Regions from separate parts of the Ureibacillus sp. FSL W8-0352 genome, predicted to be linked through region 2. Evidence: a T-box and tRNA genes for the amino acid it is inferred to sense, from the RefSeq annotation. Region 2 holds a T-box; the other holds one or more tRNA genes.

Region 1 (9,083 bases), 1.3 Mb from region 2:
TGACGCCTGCCCGGTGCTGGAAGGTTAAGAGGAGGAGTTAGCGCAAGCGAAGCTCCGAATTGAAGCCCCAGTAAACGGCGGCCGTAACTATAACGGTCCTAAGGTAGCGAAATTCCTTGTCGGGTAAGTTCCGACCCGCACGAAAGGCGTAACGATCTGGGCACTGTCTCAACGAGAGACTCGGTGAAATTATAGTACCTGTGAAGATGCAGGTTACCCGCGACAGGACGGAAAGACCCCGTGGAGCTTTACTGTAACCTGATATTGAATTTCGGTGCAACTTGTACAGGATAGGTAGGAGCCGTAGAAGGGGGAGCGCCAGCTTCCCTGGAGGCGCCCTTGGGATACTACCCTGGTTGTACTGAAATTCTAACCCGCAAGCCTGATCGGCTTGGGAGACAGTGTCAGGTGGACAGTTTGACTGGGGCGGTCGCCTCCTAAAAGGTAACGGAGGCGCCCAAAGGTTCCCTCAGAATGGTTGGAAATCATTCGCAGAGTGTAAAGGCATAAGGGAGCTTGACTGCGAGACCTACAAGTCGAGCAGGGTCGAAAGACGGGCTTAGTGATCCGGTGGTTCCGCATGGAAGGGCCATCGCTCAACGGATAAAAGCTACCCCGGGGATAACAGGCTTATCTCCCCCAAGAGTCCACATCGACGGGGAGGTTTGGCACCTCGATGTCGGCTCATCGCATCCTGGGGCTGTAGTCGGTCCCAAGGGTTGGGCTGTTCGCCCATTAAAGCGGTACGCGAGCTGGGTTCAGAACGTCGTGAGACAGTTCGGTCCCTATCCGTCGTGGGCGTAGGAAATTTGAGAGGAGCTGTCCTTAGTACGAGAGGACCGGGATGGACACACCGCTGGTGTACCAGTTGTCTTGCCAAAGGCACCGCTGGGTAGCTATGTGTGGACGGGATAAGTGCTGAAAGCATCTAAGCATGAAGCCCCCCTCAAGATGAGATTTCCCATTGCATAAGCAAGTAAGATCCCTCAAAGACGATGAGGTAGATAGGTCCGAGGTGGAAGCACGGTGACGTGTGGAGCTGACGGATACTAATCGATCGAGGACTTAACCAATCATTTCAATGTCGTTATCCAGTTTTGAAAGAATAATTTAATTCGGAGGATTAGAGAGAAGATATCCCATTAAATTAGGAAATCACCAGTTCATTCTATTGTCCTCCATCGCTAAAAATATATGCCGGTGTAGCTCAATTGGCAGAGCAACTGACTTGTAATCAGTAGGTTGAGGGTTCGATTCCTTTCGCCGGCACCATCATGAGCCATTAGCTCAGTGGTAGAGCATCTGACTTTTAATCAGAGGGTCGAAGGTTCGAGTCCTTCATGGCTCATCCCGTTCACTTTAATATATTAACAATGATAAAATAATTAAAGATTAAGTATTCCACTTAATTTTGCGGAAGTAGTTCAGTGGTAGAACACCACCTTGCCAAGGTGGGGGTCGCGGGTTCGAACCCCGTCTTCCGCTCCAATAATGCCGGGGTGGCGGAATTGGCAGACGCACAGGACTTAAAATCCTGCGGTAGGTGACTACCGTACCGGTTCGACTCCGGTCCTCGGCACCATGTAAAATAGAAGTTAGCGCCAGTAGCTCAATTGGATAGAGCGTCTGACTACGGATCAGAAGGTTGTGGGTTCGACTCCTGCCTGGCGCGCCAAAAAAAGTGAACCGGGAAGTAGCTCAGCTTGGTAGAGCACTTGGTTTGGGACCAAGGGGTCGCAGGTTCGAATCCTGTCTTCCCGACCAGCAGGAACTACGGGGCATTAGCTCAGCTGGGAGAGCGCCTGCCTTGCACGCAGGAGGTCAGCGGTTCGATCCCGCTATGCTCCACCAAATTATAAATGAATAACAATTGACGGCGGTGTAGCTCAGCTGGCTAGAGCGTACGGTTCATACCCGTGAGGTCGGGGGTTCGATCCCCTCCACCGCCATCTTAAGGACCTTTAGCTCAGTTGGTTAGAGCAGACGGCTCATAACCGTCCGGTCGCAGGTTCGAGTCCTGCAAGGTCCACCAAAGGTTGAAAAGATAGATAAGAAACAAATGGAGGAATACCCAAGTCTGGCTGAAGGGATCGGTCTTGAAAACCGACAGGCGGGTCAAACCGCGCGGGGGTTCGAATCCCTCTTCCTCCACCATAATATAAAATAATTATTATCGCGGGGTAGAGCAGTCTGGTAGCTCGTCGGGCTCATAACCCGGAGGTCGCAGGTTCAAATCCTGCCCCCGCAACCAAAGTGGTCCCGTGGTGTAGCGGTTAACATGCCTGCCTGTCACGCAGGAGATCGCGGGTTCGAGTCCCGTCGGGACCGCCATAAATACGGGTCGGTAGCTCAGTTGGTAGAGCATTTGACTGAAGATCAAAGTGTCGGCGGTTCGATTCCGTCCCGACCCACTTGATGCGGGTGTAGTTTAATGGTAAAACCTCAGCCTTCCAAGCTGATGTCGTGGGTTCGATTCCCATCACCCGCTCCAATGGGCCTATAGCTCAGCTGGTTAGAGCGCACGCCTGATAAGCGTGAGGTCGATGGTTCAAGTCCATTTAGGCCCACCATATATTCCGAAGTAGCTCAGTGGTAGAGCAATCGGCTGTTAACCGATTGGTCGTAGGTTCGAATCCTACCTTCGGAGCCATAAGGAGAAGTACTCAAGAGGCTGAAGAGGCGCCCCTGCTAAGGGTGTAGGTCGGGGTAACCCGGCGCGAGGGTTCAAATCCCTCCTTCTCCGCCATACATAGCCGTGGCCCCTTGGTCAAGTGGTTAAGACACCGCCCTTTCACGGCGGTAACACGGGTTCGAATCCCGTAGGGGTCATAAAAATAATAAAAAAAATAAAAAAAACTCTTGAAAAAGAGATTGAATATGATAAAATAATTCTTGTCCTTAATAAGTCTAGTGACGATGGCAAAGAGGATACACCCGTTCCCATACCGAACACGGAAGTTAAGCTCTTTAGCGCCGATGGTAGTAAGGGGCTTCCCCTTGTGAGAGTAGGACGTTGCTAGGCTTGATATGGAGGATTAGCTCAGCTGGGAGAGCACCTGCCTTACAAGCAGGGGGTCGGCGGTTCGATCCCGTCATCCTCCACCATGATATATGCCGGCGTAGCTCAATTGGCAGAGCAACTGACTTGTAATCAGTAGGTTGAGGGTTCGATTCCTTTCGCCGGCACCATCATGAGCCATTAGCTCAGTGGTAGAGCATCTGACTTTTAATCAGAGGGTCGAAGGTTCGAGTCCTTCATGGCTCATCAATAAACATTTGCGGGTGTGGCGGAATTGGCAGACGCACTAGACTTAGGATCTAGCGCCTTACGGCGTGGGGGTTCGACTCCCTTCACCCGCACCATTTAGAAAAATTGCGGAAGTAGTTCAGTGGTAGAACACCACCTTGCCAAGGTGGGGGTCGCGGGTTCGAACCCCGTCTTCCGCTCCAATAATGCCGGGGTGGCGGAATTGGCAGACGCACAGGACTTAAAATCCTGCGGTAGGTGACTACCGTACCGGTTCGACTCCGGTCCTCGGCACCATGTAAAATAGAAGTTAGCGCCAGTAGCTCAATTGGATAGAGCGTCTGACTACGGATCAGAAGGTTGTGGGTTCGACTCCTGCCTGGCGCGCCAAAAAAAGTGAACCGGGAAGTAGCTCAGCTTGGTAGAGCACTTGGTTTGGGACCAAGGGGTCGCAGGTTCGAATCCTGTCTTCCCGACCAGCAGGAACTACGGGGCATTAGCTCAGCTGGGAGAGCGCCTGCCTTGCACGCAGGAGGTCAGCGGTTCGATCCCGCTATGCTCCACCAAATTATAAATGAATAACAATTGACGGCGGTGTAGCTCAGCTGGCTAGAGCGTACGGTTCATACCCGTGAGGTCGGGGGTTCGATCCCCTCCACCGCCATCTTAAGGACCTTTAGCTCAGTTGGTTAGAGCAGACGGCTCATAACCGTCCGGTCGCAGGTTCGAGTCCTGCAAGGTCCACCAAAGGTTGAAAAGATAGATAATAAACAAATGGAGGAATACCCAAGTCTGGCTGAAGGGATCGGTCTTGAAAACCGACAGGCGGGTCAAACCGCGCGGGGGTTCGAATCCCTCTTCCTCCACCATAATATAAAATAATTATTATCGCGGGGTAGAGCAGTCTGGTAGCTCGTCGGGCTCATAACCCGGAGGTCGCAGGTTCAAATCCTGCCCCCGCAACCAAAGTGGTCCCGTGGTGTAGCGGTTAACATGCCTGCCTGTCACGCAGGAGATCGCGGGTTCGAGTCCCGTCGGGACCGCCATAAATACGGGTCGGTAGCTCAGTTGGTAGAGCATTTGACTGAAGATCAAAGTGTCGGCGGTTCGATTCCGTCCCGACCCACTTGATGCGGGTGTAGTTTAATGGTAAAACCTCAGCCTTCCAAGCTGATGTCGTGGGTTCGATTCCCATCACCCGCTCCAATGGGCCTATAGCTCAGCTGGTTAGAGCGCACGCCTGATAAGCGTGAGGTCGATGGTTCAAGTCCATTTAGGCCCACCATATATTCCGAAGTAGCTCAGTGGTAGAGCAATCGGCTGTTAACCGATTGGTCGTAGGTTCGAATCCTACCTTCGGAGCCATAAGGAGAAGTACTCAAGAGGCTGAAGAGGCGCCCCTGCTAAGGGTGTAGGTCGGGGTAACCCGGCGCGAGGGTTCAAATCCCTCCTTCTCCGCCATACATAGCTGTGGCCCCTTGGTCAAGTGGTTAAGACACCGCCCTTTCACGGCGGTAACACGGGTTCGAATCCCGTAGGGGTCATAAAAAAACCGGCTTTTTGTCAAATGGTGTTGGTGAATAAATTTTAGTGACATTATTTGGTAATATGTAATCGGATGGCTTAGGGGAAATTCGAGGTTCCCCTAAGCTGTTTTTATTTTCGCTAAGTTTTGGGTAATGAATATTCGGTTTCTAAAGTGATAGAAGGATCGATAACCGAAAGAAATGCGTTTAATCGTAAGCCCGAATTCAAACGACGCATATCAATCGATCGTACCTCCCTGTAAGATAGAGTTATCGATTACAGAGGAGGTGTTTTTGTTTGGCAGTTGAAAAATTAAATATCGTCCCTGTCAATTTGGAATCCGATTCTGATTCAACTTCACCCTCAACGAGTCGTGGTCCTCTCAAACCTGTATGCGTTATTCAAGCAACAAATTTTAAAATCTCCTTTTACCCCGGTGTAAAACCTCACATCATTCAAACGGTCATCAAGGAGTTGAATAGCAGTGATTCATGATTTTACTAAGTGTAAAAATATCTATATCATTTGTGGTCGTACGGATATGAGAAAAGGAATTGATGGTCTTGCCACCTTAATTCAGGATTCTTTCGAACTGGATCCATATAGCAACGCCATTTTCTTATTTTGTGGACGGAAGAAAGACCGCTATAAATGTTTGTATTTTGATGGAGATGGCTTCGCCATGTTATACAAACGAATCGATAACGGCAAACTCCAATGGCCCAGAAATGAAAATGAGGTTCGAAATTTGACTCAACAGGAGCTTCGATGGTTACTCGAAGGGCTCTCGATTCAACAACCTAAAGCCATCCAAAAATCGAAAAAAGGTGTCTTCTAAATACCGATTCATGATATAATCAACTCTATATAGAATCAGTACGGAAAAGTGGTGGATGTTGTGAACAATGATTCATACGAAAAGTTAATTCAGTCATTAGAAGAGCAACTAGCTCATGCCAATCAAAAAAATGATGAATTGTTGAAACAAATTGAATTATTGTCACAACAAGTTCGTTATTTAACTAAACGGCTTTATGGCTCAAAATCTGAAAAATCAAAGTATCAAGCTCCAGACGGACAGTATTCTTTGTTTGATGACGACTCTTTTTTTAATGAACCTGAGCACACAGGAGAAAAAAGCACGGACACTGTGACATACACAGTTGTTCGTAAACGACATAACAAGAAAAAACGAAATGATTCTTTTATGGATGGTTTAGAAATTGAAGAAATTCATCATCATCCAGAAAACTTACAATGCGAGTGTTGTCAATCACCTATGACAGAGATTGGCAGCACGATTGTACGAGAAGAAGCAAAATTCATACCAGCTACTATGAAGCGTGTTCAGCATATTGAACACGCTTATGAGTGCAGGTCTTGTAAAAAAGATTCGAATAAAGACTCACAAATCAAACGTGGAAAAGCACCGCAACCTGCCATTCTGCGAAGTATCGCAGGACCAACGGTCTTAGCAAAACTCATCTATGATAAATTTATTCTTTATTTACCCTTATATAGGCAGGTAAAGGAATGGCATCGTTATGGTTTACTAACCAATGATAAGAACCTATCCAACTGGGTGATTCGCACGGCAGAAGATTGGCTTCTTCCATTATATAATCGAATGAAAGAAACCCTCATGAAAAAATCAATTCTTCATGTCGATGAAACCTATGCCCAAGTATTGAACCGCTCAGATGGAAAGCCAGCTCAATCTAAAGCTTACAACTGGGTGTTCCGTAGCGTAGGATCTCAAGGTCCAGCAATTGTTCTGTTCCATAGTGCTTTATCCCGAAGTCGGGAAATTTTGACTGACTTTATGAAAGGCTTTAAAGGGACGATTATCTGCGATGGATATTCTGCATACCATGATGTGCCAAATATTCATTTTGCCAACTGCTGGGCTCATGTTCGTCGATACTGGTTAAAAGCCGAAAGTAAAAATGGACGGATTGGTGTCGATTATTGTGATCGACTTTACCGCCTAGAACGGAAATTTAAGAAACTTCGGCCGAGCGAACGGAGAAAAGCTAGACAAAAAGAGTCCAAACCTATCGTTGAGGCATTTTTCAAATGGATTGACGAATCTCCTTTCTATGGGAAGAATGCCCTTGCCAAAGCTGCGGAATATACATTGAAGCACGCCGAAGGTTTAAAAGCTTTTCTGTATGATGGACGCATTGAAATGGACAACAACCCAGCTGAAAATGCGATTCGGCCGAATGTCATTGGACGAAAAAACTGGCTGTTTTCCGTGAGTGAATCGGGAGCCGATGCAAACGCCATCTGTTTAAGCTTGGCTGAAACGGCAAAAGCTAATGGAATTGATTTTTATCAATACTTAGTGAAAGTATTGTCGGAACTCCCAAGTTTACCAATCCATCAACAGCCAGAAATATTAGATCGCTATTTGCCATGGTCGAAAACAATTTGTGAATCATGTGCAATGGCAAAATAGCCCTTAATCCGAAAAAATATTGGATTGAAGGGCTATTCGTCGTGCGTACCAGAGGGTGCGCATTTTTTTATTTATCTCACATATTTCGGGCTTACGTTTAATCACTTTGATTTTGTTATGAATCCCCTCTAAAATGCCGTTATTATAATCGTACTTTAGCGTATTCTCGACGTAATTGATGTATTTGTTGATTGTCTTGATGGCGGTTTTCATATAGCTGGGTTTTCTTCAAGAGCTCAAAGTCTTTGATTTTATGCAATATTGTACGTATTGATATAACTTATAGGACGCTTTTAATTCAGAATCTAAATCAATGAGATAGTGGAGAATCTCCACCTCACACATATGCTTTTTAAAGCAACGATGATATTTATAGTTCTTATAATCAAGTTTTGTTTGATCTTTCAGAAGGAGCTTCCAGTATTTTTTCAATTTATTGTAATTCTTTTTATCCCGATTCATGACGTTGATGCGCGTTTTGTTTAAAGCTCTGCTAAATAGTTGGAGGATATGGAATTTGTCGAGTACGATTTCCGCTTTAGGGAAAACTTCTTGGATTAAGGAAATATAAGGGCTGTACATATCGATGACAATCGTTTTTACCGCATCTCTCGCCTTCTTGGAATACCGTAAGAAATACTCTTTGAGGACAGGTAATCTCCGGTCCTCCACGATATCCACAATCTCCCCCGTTTCAGAGTCGCAGAAAATAAAGGACATCGCTCCAGCTGCGGATTTCACTGATTTAAACTCATCAAAACACAAATGCTTTGGAAGGTAGTGAACATTTGGTTGATAGTAGCTATAAAAGCTGTCAATGACACGACTGACAGTGGCATGAGAAACATGATGTTTCATCGCAATATCTTTTTCGGATATTTTATCTTTGGCGTTTAAAGCAATCGATACTTTGGTATTGTTGGAAATACAACAGTTTTTAGCCACGACGCTCGTTTTTAAAGTAAACGTGGAATGACAATGTTTACAGAAATAACGCTGTTTACGCAATTTTAAGTAGGTATGAAAACCTGAAATGCTAGGCATTTTAATGAGAGACGTTTTAAAACCGTGTTTAATGATTTGATCATCAAAGACATGTCCACAAGCATAACAAGCTTTTGGTTGATACGTTAACGTCCCATGAAAGACTTTCGCTTTTACTTTTTTGATCGTTTCGGTAGAACAAAAGTTTTCATCAAATGTGATATTTTTGTCTAATATATTGAGTAGGTTTCGTATGGAATGATGGTGAGACATGTGACGCAACTCCTTTGGGAAATGTGGTTTTGGTCGATTACATTTTGTCACTGTCTCATTCTTACGATCAGTCAAGTATATTTTATTAATTTGTATATGTTTTTATTTTAGTTGTAGTTGTGAGGGGGTACCCCCTCACAATTACAACTAAATTTTGGCATGCCAAAACAAAAAGACCTAACGATTTTTATTTTTTTCGCAAGGTCCTTTATGGTATAATGTAGTTAATCGATTATTTAACTTAAGGCAGTTTCATAATCGTATAAAATGCCATGTGTCAGTAACTGGAACGTCACTTTTAAAAATTTATTGATACAGGCGATAATCGCAACCTTATGAGGCTTTCTCTGAGGTTGTGTTTTTAATTTATAATAGTAATCTACAAAATGATTCGGTTTATCTTTCTTCTTCATAATCATGGCACACACCATAAAATATAAAAGCTTTCGCAAGTGTTTGTTACCTCTTTTATTAATACAATCATGATACTGTGTATTCCCCGATTGATAGCGCATAATATCAATTCCCGCATAAGCATTCAATTGTTTAGCATTTTGAAAGCGACGAATATCACCCATTTCCCCAATTAAT
Region 2 (9,083 bases):
CCTGGGGCAGGATGAACTACCATCCCCCTTGGTTTATTCACAACAAGTACATCAGAATCTTCATACACAATATCCAACTCTAAATTTTCAGGGATTACTTCAAGTATTTCAGGTTCGGGAACATCTACTTCAATAGAATCCCCTTCTTTTACTTTATATTTAGCCTTTACTTCCTTGCCGTTTACTTTTATTAGCCCTTCTTCAATCCAATTTGATATTTGTGTTCTAGACCAGTCCTCTTGAATAGTTGATAAAGCTTTATCAATTCGTTCTCCTGCATGTTCTGCTTCAATTGTTATGGATACAACTGTCATTGTTTCACCTTTCTCTGTTCTTTTTGATCTTCCTTTAATATCACAATTATCAACATGACTACGGATATCGTCAATGCCGCATCTGCTACATTAAAAATAGGAAAATCATAGCGGATAATTGGAATGAAAACATCAATAAAATCAACCACTTCACCTCGAAAAACTCGATCAATAAAGTTGCCGATTGCCCCACCTAATAAAATCATTAAACTAACGCCAAGGAAAGGCTTATTTTTTCCTTCTTTATGAAAATAATAAATCACACCGACAATTACAATAATCGTGACAATATAAAAAATCCACATTTGTCCTTGAAGCATTCCCCAAGCTGCTCCACGATTTCGATGACTTAAAATACCAATCCAAGGATCCCATATGCCAATCCGATCACCTATTTGCATCCTCGTCACGATAAACCATTTTGTAATTTGATCAATCAATATGATGAATAGTGCTAAAACGTAGTATTTAAACACATTCTTTCCCCCGTTTGCCTATATATCTTCATTATTCTAACATATTCCTTCAATTAATACAGAGAAACTATTCCTTTTATTTCAATTCCGATGTAAAATTACAAAACACTTGTGCGGATACACTCCCCGCTCGTGTATATAATCCTCCTACTTGTGCGGATACACTCCCCGCTCGTGTAGATAATCCTCCTACTTGTGCGGATACACTCCCCGCTCGTGTAGATAACTCCATTGTTCATGTGAAAAACCATTTTGTAACAATCTTACAAATTCATATATCGCTCCATTAAATTTCCCTACTAACCATTTTATTAAAAAAGATGTATTTGCAAACAAAAACCGCCCTTGAATTACAAAAGTAATTCAAAAGCGGTCTATTAATTATTCGTAATGATTGATTACAATTTCTGCACAGCGAGCACACAATGTTGAATGTTTTTCGTTTTGTCCAACAGTTTCAGCATAAGACCAGCAACGTTCGCATTTTTCACCATTCGCTTTCTCAACAGCAATGGATGTTTTATCTAGCTCTACAGCATTGTTTGGTGCATCTTTTCTATTGCCTAGAACAACAAATTGTGATACAAGTGAAATTTGTTTAAAGTCAACATGTTCATCATTTAATAATGCTAATACTTCTTCATCATCTGCATAAACAGCCACTTTTGCATCTAATGGTTTACCAATGATTTTCGCGTTACGTGCCTCTTCTAAAGCTTTTAATACTTCGTCACGAATCTCCATCACTTGATTCCATTTTTCACGAAGTTCTTTGAAGTTGCTGCGTTCATCAACTTCTGGGAAGTCTGTTAATTGAACAGAAGCTTCTTCTTCATTTAAATAAGACCATAATTCATCCGTCGTATGTGGGATGATTGGTGTTAGAACCTTTAATAATGTGTGCAAGCAATCATACATCACTGATTGCATCGCACGGCGAGCTGGATTGTTTGGCGCCTCAATATATACTACGTCTTTCGCAACATCTAAATAGAATGCTGACAATTCAACAGACACAAAGTTGTTGATGGAATGATAAACTGCTGAGAAATCATATCTGTCATATGCAGCACGCACTTGTTTTAATACATCCTGCAAGCGCATGTACATATATTGATCCACTTCACGCAATTCTTCATATGGCACTCGGTCCGTTTTTGGATTGAAATCGTATAGATTCCCGTGTAAATAACGAAGCGTATTTCGGATTTTACGATACACTTCAGAAATTTGTTTCAACATGTCCATCGAAATACGAACATCACCTGTATAATCTACAGAAGCAACCCATAGACGAAGAATATCCGCACCATATTGTTTCATCACTTGTTCAGGAGCGATGACGTTTCCAAGGGATTTACTCATTTTGCGTCCTTCACCATCTAGAACGAAACCATGAGATAAAAGCCCTTTATATGGAGCATGTCCATTAATTGCAACAGATGTAATTAACGATGAGTTAAACCATCCACGATATTGGTCAGAACCTTCTAAATAAAGGTCAGCAGGATATTTCATGCCTCGTTCAACAAGCACACCTTGGTGAGTGGAACCAGAATCGAACCACACGTCCATAATATCTTTTTCTTTCGTAAATTTTCCGTTTGGACTGCCTGGATGAGTAAAACCTTCAGGTAATAAATCTTTTGCTTCTTTTTCAAACCAAATATTTGAACCGTGTTCACGGAACAATTTTGCTACGTGAGCAATTGTTTCTGGCGTAATAATTTCTTCTCCATTTTCAGCGTAAAATACCGGAATGGGCACACCCCAAGCCCGTTGACGGGAAATACACCAGTCACCACGATCGCGAATCATGTTGTAAAGGCGAATTTTACCCCAGCTTGGTGTAAATGTTGTATTTTCAATCGCTTCCAACAATTGATCGCGGAACGGTTCGATGGAACAGAACCATTGCGGCGTTGCACGGAAAATAACCGGTTTTTTTGTACGCCAGTCATGTGGATAGGAGTGCGTAAAGAAATTTAATTTTAATAAAGCTCCGACCTCTTTTAATTTTTCAGTCACCACTTTATTGGCATCATCATAGAACATGCCTTCAAATCCAGGTGCTTCATTAGTATAGCAGCCTCGGTCATCGATTGGGCTCAATACGTCCAAACCGTATTTTTTCCCTACGATATAGTCGTCTTCCCCGTGTCCAGGTGCAGTATGAACACATCCAGTACCTGCATCGAGTGTTACGTGTTCTCCAACCATTACTAAAGAATCGCGGTCATAGAATGGATGTTTCGCAACAATATATTCCAATTGTTGTCCTTTTACTTCTTGAACGATTTCAACTTGTTCCCATCCAATTTCTTTTGAAACGTTTTCAATCAATTCTTTTGCAACGATATATAAGTTGCCATCCACTTTCACAACGGCATACGTAAATTCCGGGTTAACAGAAATACCTAAGTTAGCTGGAATTGTCCAAGGTGTAGTTGTCCAGATGATGAATTTTGCATCTTCAGGAACAACGCCTTTTGCGTCTTTAATTTCAAAGCTCACATAAATGGATGGTGATTTCACATCTTTATATTCAATTTCCGCTTCCGCCAATGCAGACTCGGAAGACGGAGACCAGTAAACAGGTTTTAACCCTTTGTAAATGTACCCTTTCTCCGCCATGCGGCCGAACACTTCAATTTGGCGGGCTTCGAATTCAGGTTTTAATGTAATGTATGGATTTTCCCAATCACCCCGTACGCCTAAACGCTTGAATTGGGCCTTTTGATTTTCAATTTGTTCGTAAGCATATTCTTCGCAAAGTTTGCGGAATTCGGCAATTGACATTTCTTTGCGATTAACACCTTTTTTCGTTAACGCATGTTCAATTGGAAGCCCGTGCGTATCCCAACCTGGAATATATGGAACATGGTAACCTGTCATAGAACGATGACGGTTAATCATATCTTTAAGGATTTTATTTAATGCATGTCCAATATGAATATCCCCGTTTGCATATGGAGGACCATCATGTAATACGAATTCTGGACGACCTTTCGTACGGTCATTTACCAGCTTATTAATATTCATTTGTTCCCATTTTTCTTGAATTTTTGGTTCGTTAACCGGAAGATTTCCACGCATTGGAAAATCAGTTTTAGGCATTAATAACGTATCTTTATACTCTACCATTCAACTTCCTCCTTTAATTATTTTGACCTATACGTATTTTTAAATTTAAATTTTGCAAAATAGAAATTCACTCTCAAAATAAAAAAAGTTTCTCTATCCCTATAGGGACGAGAAACGATTGCCCGTGGTACCACCCTTATTCACAACGTCAATAAAATAATTGACCGTTGCCTCATGACACTGTAACGTCGTGTAAAACGAAATCACTTACTTTCCTTTCAGTGATTTGGCTCAGGAGCGATTTTCTTTTTTGCTGCTTGTTCGAGCTTCCACCGTCCTCGAATCGCTAGTTGCCGCAAGCAAAAAATACTGTCTCCGTCAACACCTATTATCCCTGTTGATTAAATTCCTGTGTATCAGTATATGAAAATCATACCACCCAGTCAAGTATTAAGAAAATTATTACAATTTCCCTTGTTCTGATGTACTATTTTTAAGAAATTCTTCTTCATCCTCTAACTTAAATTGTTCTTGTATCTCCGTTAATCCAATATCGTATTCCATTAAGTGATCCCAATCATCGGCATTCAACAAGTCCAGCTGCGCTTCTACTAACATTTTGAAACGGTTTCGGAATACTTTTGATTGCTTTTTTAATGCATCAATTTCAATTGTTATTTTCCGTGCTTTTGCTAATGCTTCGTTGACAATACGATCCGCATTTTTTTCCGCTTCTTTAATGATAAGTTTTGCCTCTTGTTGAGCATTTCTGCGTACTTCCTCTGCCGCTTCTTGCGCTACGACAATCGATTTTTGCAAAGTATCTTCCATTGTATTATAGTGCTCCATTTGAGCAGTCATTTGTTTTACCTTTTCTTCAAGCTCTTTTTTCTCCCGTATAATGAGCTCATAATCTTTAATAATTTGATCTAAAAATTCATTTACTTCGTCTTCTGCATAACCTCGAAAAGCCCTCGTAAATTCTTTATTATGTATATCAAGAGGTGATAGTGGCATGGTCTCGCACTCCTTAGTCAAAATGTAAGCTTATTATTATTATAACGTTCGATGAAGTTCTTTACAGTAAATTTTTAAAACAATCTTACTTTCGCTCAAATAGTCCTATTGTTAATCGAATTTTGTCTTTTTTCGTTCGCCCTTCAATACGTGTAATTTTGAAACGCCCAAAGCCTCGACAAGAAATTGTATCCCCTTCTTGCAGCTCATAGGATGTTTCTTCACAAAGAGCAAAATTCACTTTTACTTTCCCTCCACGAATTAAGTTTTGGGATTTTTGCCTTGAAATATTAAAACTATTTGATAATATGGCATCTAATCTCATTGAAGATACAGTAAGCACTTTCTCTATCCATTCATCTTGCGGAAGAATTAACTCTTCCATGTTTTCTAATTCATCAATCCGCACATTTATCCTGCCGATTTTCGTCAAATTAGTTTTCACGTAAAGCGCAATCTCTTTTGTACAGGCAAACTGAATAATTTCCTTATCAATGCGGATGTCCCCAAAATGTTTGCGGTCAATTCCTAAGGAAAGCAAAGCTCCTAACACATCCGGATGCCTTAATTCAACGAACTTGGAAGGGAATGTTAATTTTAATATGATAATTTCAAAATCTTTTATAGTTGGTTCAAAATAGGATGGGGCAATATACAGTCTTTTCCTTTCCGCTTCTTGAAACGCCCCTTCACTATAAACGTTAATTTCATCATGAGTTCCAATAATGGATTGTACTATATGTTGTTCTCTCGGATCTAAGAACACGGTTAATTTTGGGGCATATCGATCTTCCACTTCTTTTTTCCATTCAATGACACGTTCGATAAATGGTTGTTCATCTTTTCGAAAATGTTGCAAAATATTCTGCATGTCGTCAACTCTCTCATGAATAATTCAGAAAATAAAGAACATTATATAAAAAGGATGTGACTCTTCTTTGAGCCGCACCCATCGCTAAAATAGAATATAACTTAATACTTTATAAACTCCACGCTCAATAAATGTGAGAACAATTAAGGCGATAATTGGTGAAAAATCAATCATTCCAATCGGTGGAATAAATTTTCGGAAAAACCCTAAATAAGGTTCACAAAACTTTTCTAATATCTGACCAAAAGCAGTACCTCTAGATGCTGGAACCCAAGACATTAAGATATAAATAATCAACATTAATGAATAAATTTGAAATCCTATCGATATGATTTGTATAATCGCCATAAACTCCTAATTACCTCTCTATTTTAGATATCGTCGTAATAATAATTGGAAATTTCACCTTGCACTTCAACATTTTCTGGAGTGCATAGAAAAATATTGTCACCAATTCGCTGAATATCCCCACCTAGAGCATATACGGTGCCGCTTAAAAAATCAATGATGCGCTTTCCAGCCTCATGGTCAATTCGTTGAAGATTGACGATGATGGCACGTTTATTTTTTAAATGCTCAGAGATATCTTGTGCTTCAGCATACACCCTTGGCTCTACTATAACCACTTTGGCGTTTTTCAATGAATTTGCAGATTGAATATTAATAACATTTAACGTTTTCTCTTCACCATGGCTATTGACAATTTTTTTAGTTTTCCTAGTTACAGTCTCTTGTGGTAATGAAACTGGTTCTTTTGCTGTTGGTTGAATTTCTTGCTCTTCTTCTTCATCTAAGTAAAAGAAATTTTTTAATTTGCTAATCATGCCCATCTTTTCAACCCCCTATCCTACAAGAGCTGTTCCGATTCTTATAAAAGTTGCACCTTCTTCAATAGCAATCTCATAATCGTTGGACATCCCCATCGATAACTCTTGGCATGGTGCATACGGTAAATTCAGCTTCATAACCTCTTGTTGTAATTCTTTTAAATCACGAAAAACTTTTCGAATAATTTCTTCGTTGTCTGTATTTGGAGCCATTGTCATTAAACCGACTACTTGAATTTTGCTGAATTTTTCTAAGGATTGAATGAAAGGAATCACTTCTTCTTTGCTCAAGCCATGTTTTGATTCTTCACCTGAAACATTTGCTTGAACAAAACATTTTACTGGTTTTATTGCTCGCTTTTCAATTTCTTCCGCTAAGCTCATACGATCCAATGAATGTAAATAATCAATTTCATTAATGACTTTTTTTACTTTTTTTGATTGTAGGGTGCCAATATAATGCCAAGCAGCTTGATCTTGAATCGATTCTTTTTTCGCAAGTAATCCTTCTGGACGATTTTCGCCAAGATGAATTAATCCTGCATTTAATACTTCTTTCGTGCGTTCAACAGATACTTGTTTTGTTACTGCAATAATTTGAATATGATCATGCTGTCGGCCTGCTCTATTTTTGGCTCCTTCTATTCTTTGTTGAATAATTTCTAAGTTTTCGCGAATATTTGCCATCATAATCCCATCTTTACAACTATAGTTTCTTTCATTTTAACAATCAAATCTCTATTTTTCAATGAATACCAATAATTAAGAAACTCCTTTTACTAAAATGACATCTTTGCCGATTACTAAAATATCGTTGATGAATACTTTGCGAACAGGTTCTTCACCTTGTAGAAAGGTTAAAAACTTTTTTGGTTCTGATACAAGAAAAGCTGTAATCATTCCGGTTTGTTCACAAACTTCTGCATCGATAATGTACCCGATAAATCTGCCACTGCCCGCCTCAATTATTTCCTTTTGTTGAACTACTGAAAATTTCAATTGAATCTCCTTTCAATAAATGATTACTCCAAGAAAATACAAAACTTCGTTCAGAAAACTTCAAAATACTTTTGAATTTATTCTAGAGCAGCGATGAGAAGATAAAATTTAATCTATTTTACGACAAAAGCATACTCAATAGGAACTATACTACTCTTTATAAAAATAAAAACGCACTTGTGAAAAGTGCGTCGGATTTTACAGTGATGATCCTTATCCTAATTTATAGTCTTTTTGCATGGTTTCAATCGCATTCTTTTCAAGTCTAGAAATTTGAGCTTGTGATATTCCAAGGGATTTTGCTATTTCTGTTTGTGTTTCGCCATAGTAGAAGCGTTTTGCAAGAATTAATTGTTGACGTTCATCGAGCTTTTGAATACTTTCTTTTACACTAACATACGCAACCCATTGTTCTTCTGACACGGCTTCATCCCTTAATTGGTCCATGATATATACTGCATCTCCACCATCGGAATAAATCGGCTCCTGAAGAGAAAGGGGATCCTGGATTGCATCTAAAGCATACAGCACGTCTTCTTTTTTCATGTCAATCATTTCGGCAATTTGTTCAATTGTTGGCTCATATAAATTTTCAGATATGAACTTTTCTTTTGCCTGCATTGCTTTATAAGCTATATCTCTTAAAGATCTTGATACGCGAAGAGCATGATGATCTCTTAAGTGTCTTCGAATCTCGCCAATAATCATTGGTACAGCATATGTTGAAAATCTTACATTATGCTTTAAATCGAAATGGTCGATGGCTTTTAATAATCCGATACATCCAACTTGGAACAGGTCATCTGCTTGTTCACCTCGATAAGAGAATCTGCCGACGATACTCAGTACCAGCCGTAGATTACAAATCACCAATTCATCTCTAACCCATGTTTCTCCGTTTTTCAAACGAACAAATAGCTCTCTCATTTCTTCATGTTTTAATACTGGCAAAGAAGCAGTATCAACACCACAAAGCTCAACTTTTGTACGCACCATCTTCTTTTCCTCCAGACTTTTTATCTCTTGGATTGTTTTTTAAGTTTGTCCGAAAAGGAAAAGAATATGCGTATTGTTACTAGTCCAATTTCAGCCAATTCTTTATGAGATTGGTTGGTTTAAGGATTCTCTTAACTCGGAAATAATTTTCTTTTCTAAGCGAGAAATATATGATTGAGAAATTCCTAAGTGATCCGCAACTTCTTTTTGCGTCATTTCCTTTTTACCGTTTAAACCGAATCTGCATTCCATAATGTATCTTTCTCTCTCGCTTAATCCGTTAATAGCTTCAAACATTGACGCACGTTCAATTTTCTTCTCAACATCATTCATAATAATTTCTTCATCTGTGCCTAAAATATCTGATAGTAGCAGTTCATTACCGTCTGGATCTGAGTTTAATGGTTCATCTAAAGAAACTTCACCCTTCATACGACTTGTCTTTCTTAAATGCATTAAAATTTCATTTTCAATGCAGCGAGAAGCGTATGTGGCAAGT

Evidence for each region. The T-box of region 2 lies ahead of ileS (isoleucine--tRNA ligase). A T-box ahead of a tRNA ligase gene usually reads a tRNA of that ligase, here a tRNA-Ile.
Region 1: it encodes a tRNA-Ile, which carries the amino acid that the T-box ahead of ileS (isoleucine--tRNA ligase) is inferred to sense. The anticodon was not compared.

What each region holds. Positions count from the first base shown of each region.
Region 1 covers NZ_JBBOQT010000001.1:1,316,490-1,325,572, reverse strand. Annotated here, with positions in the region: rRNA gene NST98_RS06885 (23S ribosomal RNA) at 1-1,073, shown strand, start outside; tRNA gene NST98_RS06880 (tRNA-Thr) at 1,197-1,272, shown strand; tRNA gene NST98_RS06875 (tRNA-Lys) at 1,277-1,348, shown strand; tRNA gene NST98_RS06870 (tRNA-Gly) at 1,414-1,488, shown strand; tRNA gene NST98_RS06865 (tRNA-Leu) at 1,494-1,582, shown strand; tRNA gene NST98_RS06860 (tRNA-Arg) at 1,599-1,675, shown strand; tRNA gene NST98_RS06855 (tRNA-Pro) at 1,688-1,764, shown strand; tRNA gene NST98_RS06850 (tRNA-Ala) at 1,776-1,851, shown strand; tRNA gene NST98_RS06845 (tRNA-Met) at 1,876-1,949, shown strand; tRNA gene NST98_RS06840 (tRNA-Ile) at 1,956-2,032, shown strand; tRNA gene NST98_RS06835 (tRNA-Ser) at 2,062-2,154, shown strand; tRNA gene NST98_RS06830 (tRNA-Met) at 2,175-2,251, shown strand; tRNA gene NST98_RS06825 (tRNA-Asp) at 2,256-2,331, shown strand; tRNA gene NST98_RS06820 (tRNA-Phe) at 2,339-2,411, shown strand; tRNA gene NST98_RS06815 (tRNA-Gly) at 2,418-2,491, shown strand; tRNA gene NST98_RS06810 (tRNA-Ile) at 2,494-2,570, shown strand; tRNA gene NST98_RS06805 (tRNA-Asn) at 2,576-2,650, shown strand; tRNA gene NST98_RS06800 (tRNA-Ser) at 2,654-2,746, shown strand; tRNA gene NST98_RS06795 (tRNA-Glu) at 2,758-2,829, shown strand; rRNA gene rrf (5S ribosomal RNA) at 2,907-3,022, shown strand; tRNA gene NST98_RS06785 (tRNA-Val) at 3,030-3,105, shown strand; tRNA gene NST98_RS06780 (tRNA-Thr) at 3,114-3,189, shown strand; tRNA gene NST98_RS06775 (tRNA-Lys) at 3,194-3,265, shown strand; tRNA gene NST98_RS06770 (tRNA-Leu) at 3,279-3,363, shown strand; tRNA gene NST98_RS06765 (tRNA-Gly) at 3,376-3,450, shown strand; tRNA gene NST98_RS06760 (tRNA-Leu) at 3,456-3,544, shown strand; tRNA gene NST98_RS06755 (tRNA-Arg) at 3,561-3,637, shown strand; tRNA gene NST98_RS06750 (tRNA-Pro) at 3,650-3,726, shown strand; tRNA gene NST98_RS06745 (tRNA-Ala) at 3,738-3,813, shown strand; tRNA gene NST98_RS06740 (tRNA-Met) at 3,838-3,911, shown strand; tRNA gene NST98_RS06735 (tRNA-Ile) at 3,918-3,994, shown strand; tRNA gene NST98_RS06730 (tRNA-Ser) at 4,024-4,116, shown strand; tRNA gene NST98_RS06725 (tRNA-Met) at 4,137-4,213, shown strand; tRNA gene NST98_RS06720 (tRNA-Asp) at 4,218-4,293, shown strand; tRNA gene NST98_RS06715 (tRNA-Phe) at 4,301-4,373, shown strand; tRNA gene NST98_RS06710 (tRNA-Gly) at 4,380-4,453, shown strand; tRNA gene NST98_RS06705 (tRNA-Ile) at 4,456-4,532, shown strand; tRNA gene NST98_RS06700 (tRNA-Asn) at 4,538-4,612, shown strand; tRNA gene NST98_RS06695 (tRNA-Ser) at 4,616-4,708, shown strand; tRNA gene NST98_RS06690 (tRNA-Glu) at 4,720-4,791, shown strand; gene NST98_RS06685 (hypothetical protein) at 5,072-5,269, shown strand; gene tnpB (IS66 family insertion sequence element accessory protein TnpB) at 5,259-5,612, shown strand; gene tnpC (IS66 family transposase) at 5,661-7,235, shown strand; gene NST98_RS17265 (transposase) at 7,239-7,448, opposite strand; gene NST98_RS06670 (ISL3 family transposase) at 7,464-8,492, opposite strand; gene NST98_RS06665 (transposase) at 8,729-9,083, opposite strand, start outside.
Region 2 covers NZ_JBBOQT010000001.1:59,911-68,993, reverse strand. Annotated here, with positions in the region: gene NST98_RS00370 (RluA family pseudouridine synthase) at 1-314, opposite strand, end outside; gene lspA (signal peptidase II) at 311-790, opposite strand; gene ileS (isoleucine--tRNA ligase) at 1,172-3,934, opposite strand; T-box leader at 4,035-4,265, opposite strand; gene NST98_RS00355 (DivIVA domain-containing protein) at 4,337-4,891, opposite strand; gene NST98_RS00350 (YlmH family RNA-binding protein) at 4,977-5,762, opposite strand; gene NST98_RS00345 (YggT family protein) at 5,847-6,110, opposite strand; gene NST98_RS00340 (cell division protein SepF) at 6,134-6,592, opposite strand; gene NST98_RS00335 (YggS family pyridoxal phosphate-dependent enzyme) at 6,605-7,276, opposite strand; gene NST98_RS00330 (hypothetical protein) at 7,352-7,588, opposite strand; gene sigG (RNA polymerase sporulation sigma factor SigG) at 7,802-8,581, opposite strand; gene sigE (RNA polymerase sporulation sigma factor SigE) at 8,687-9,083, opposite strand, start outside.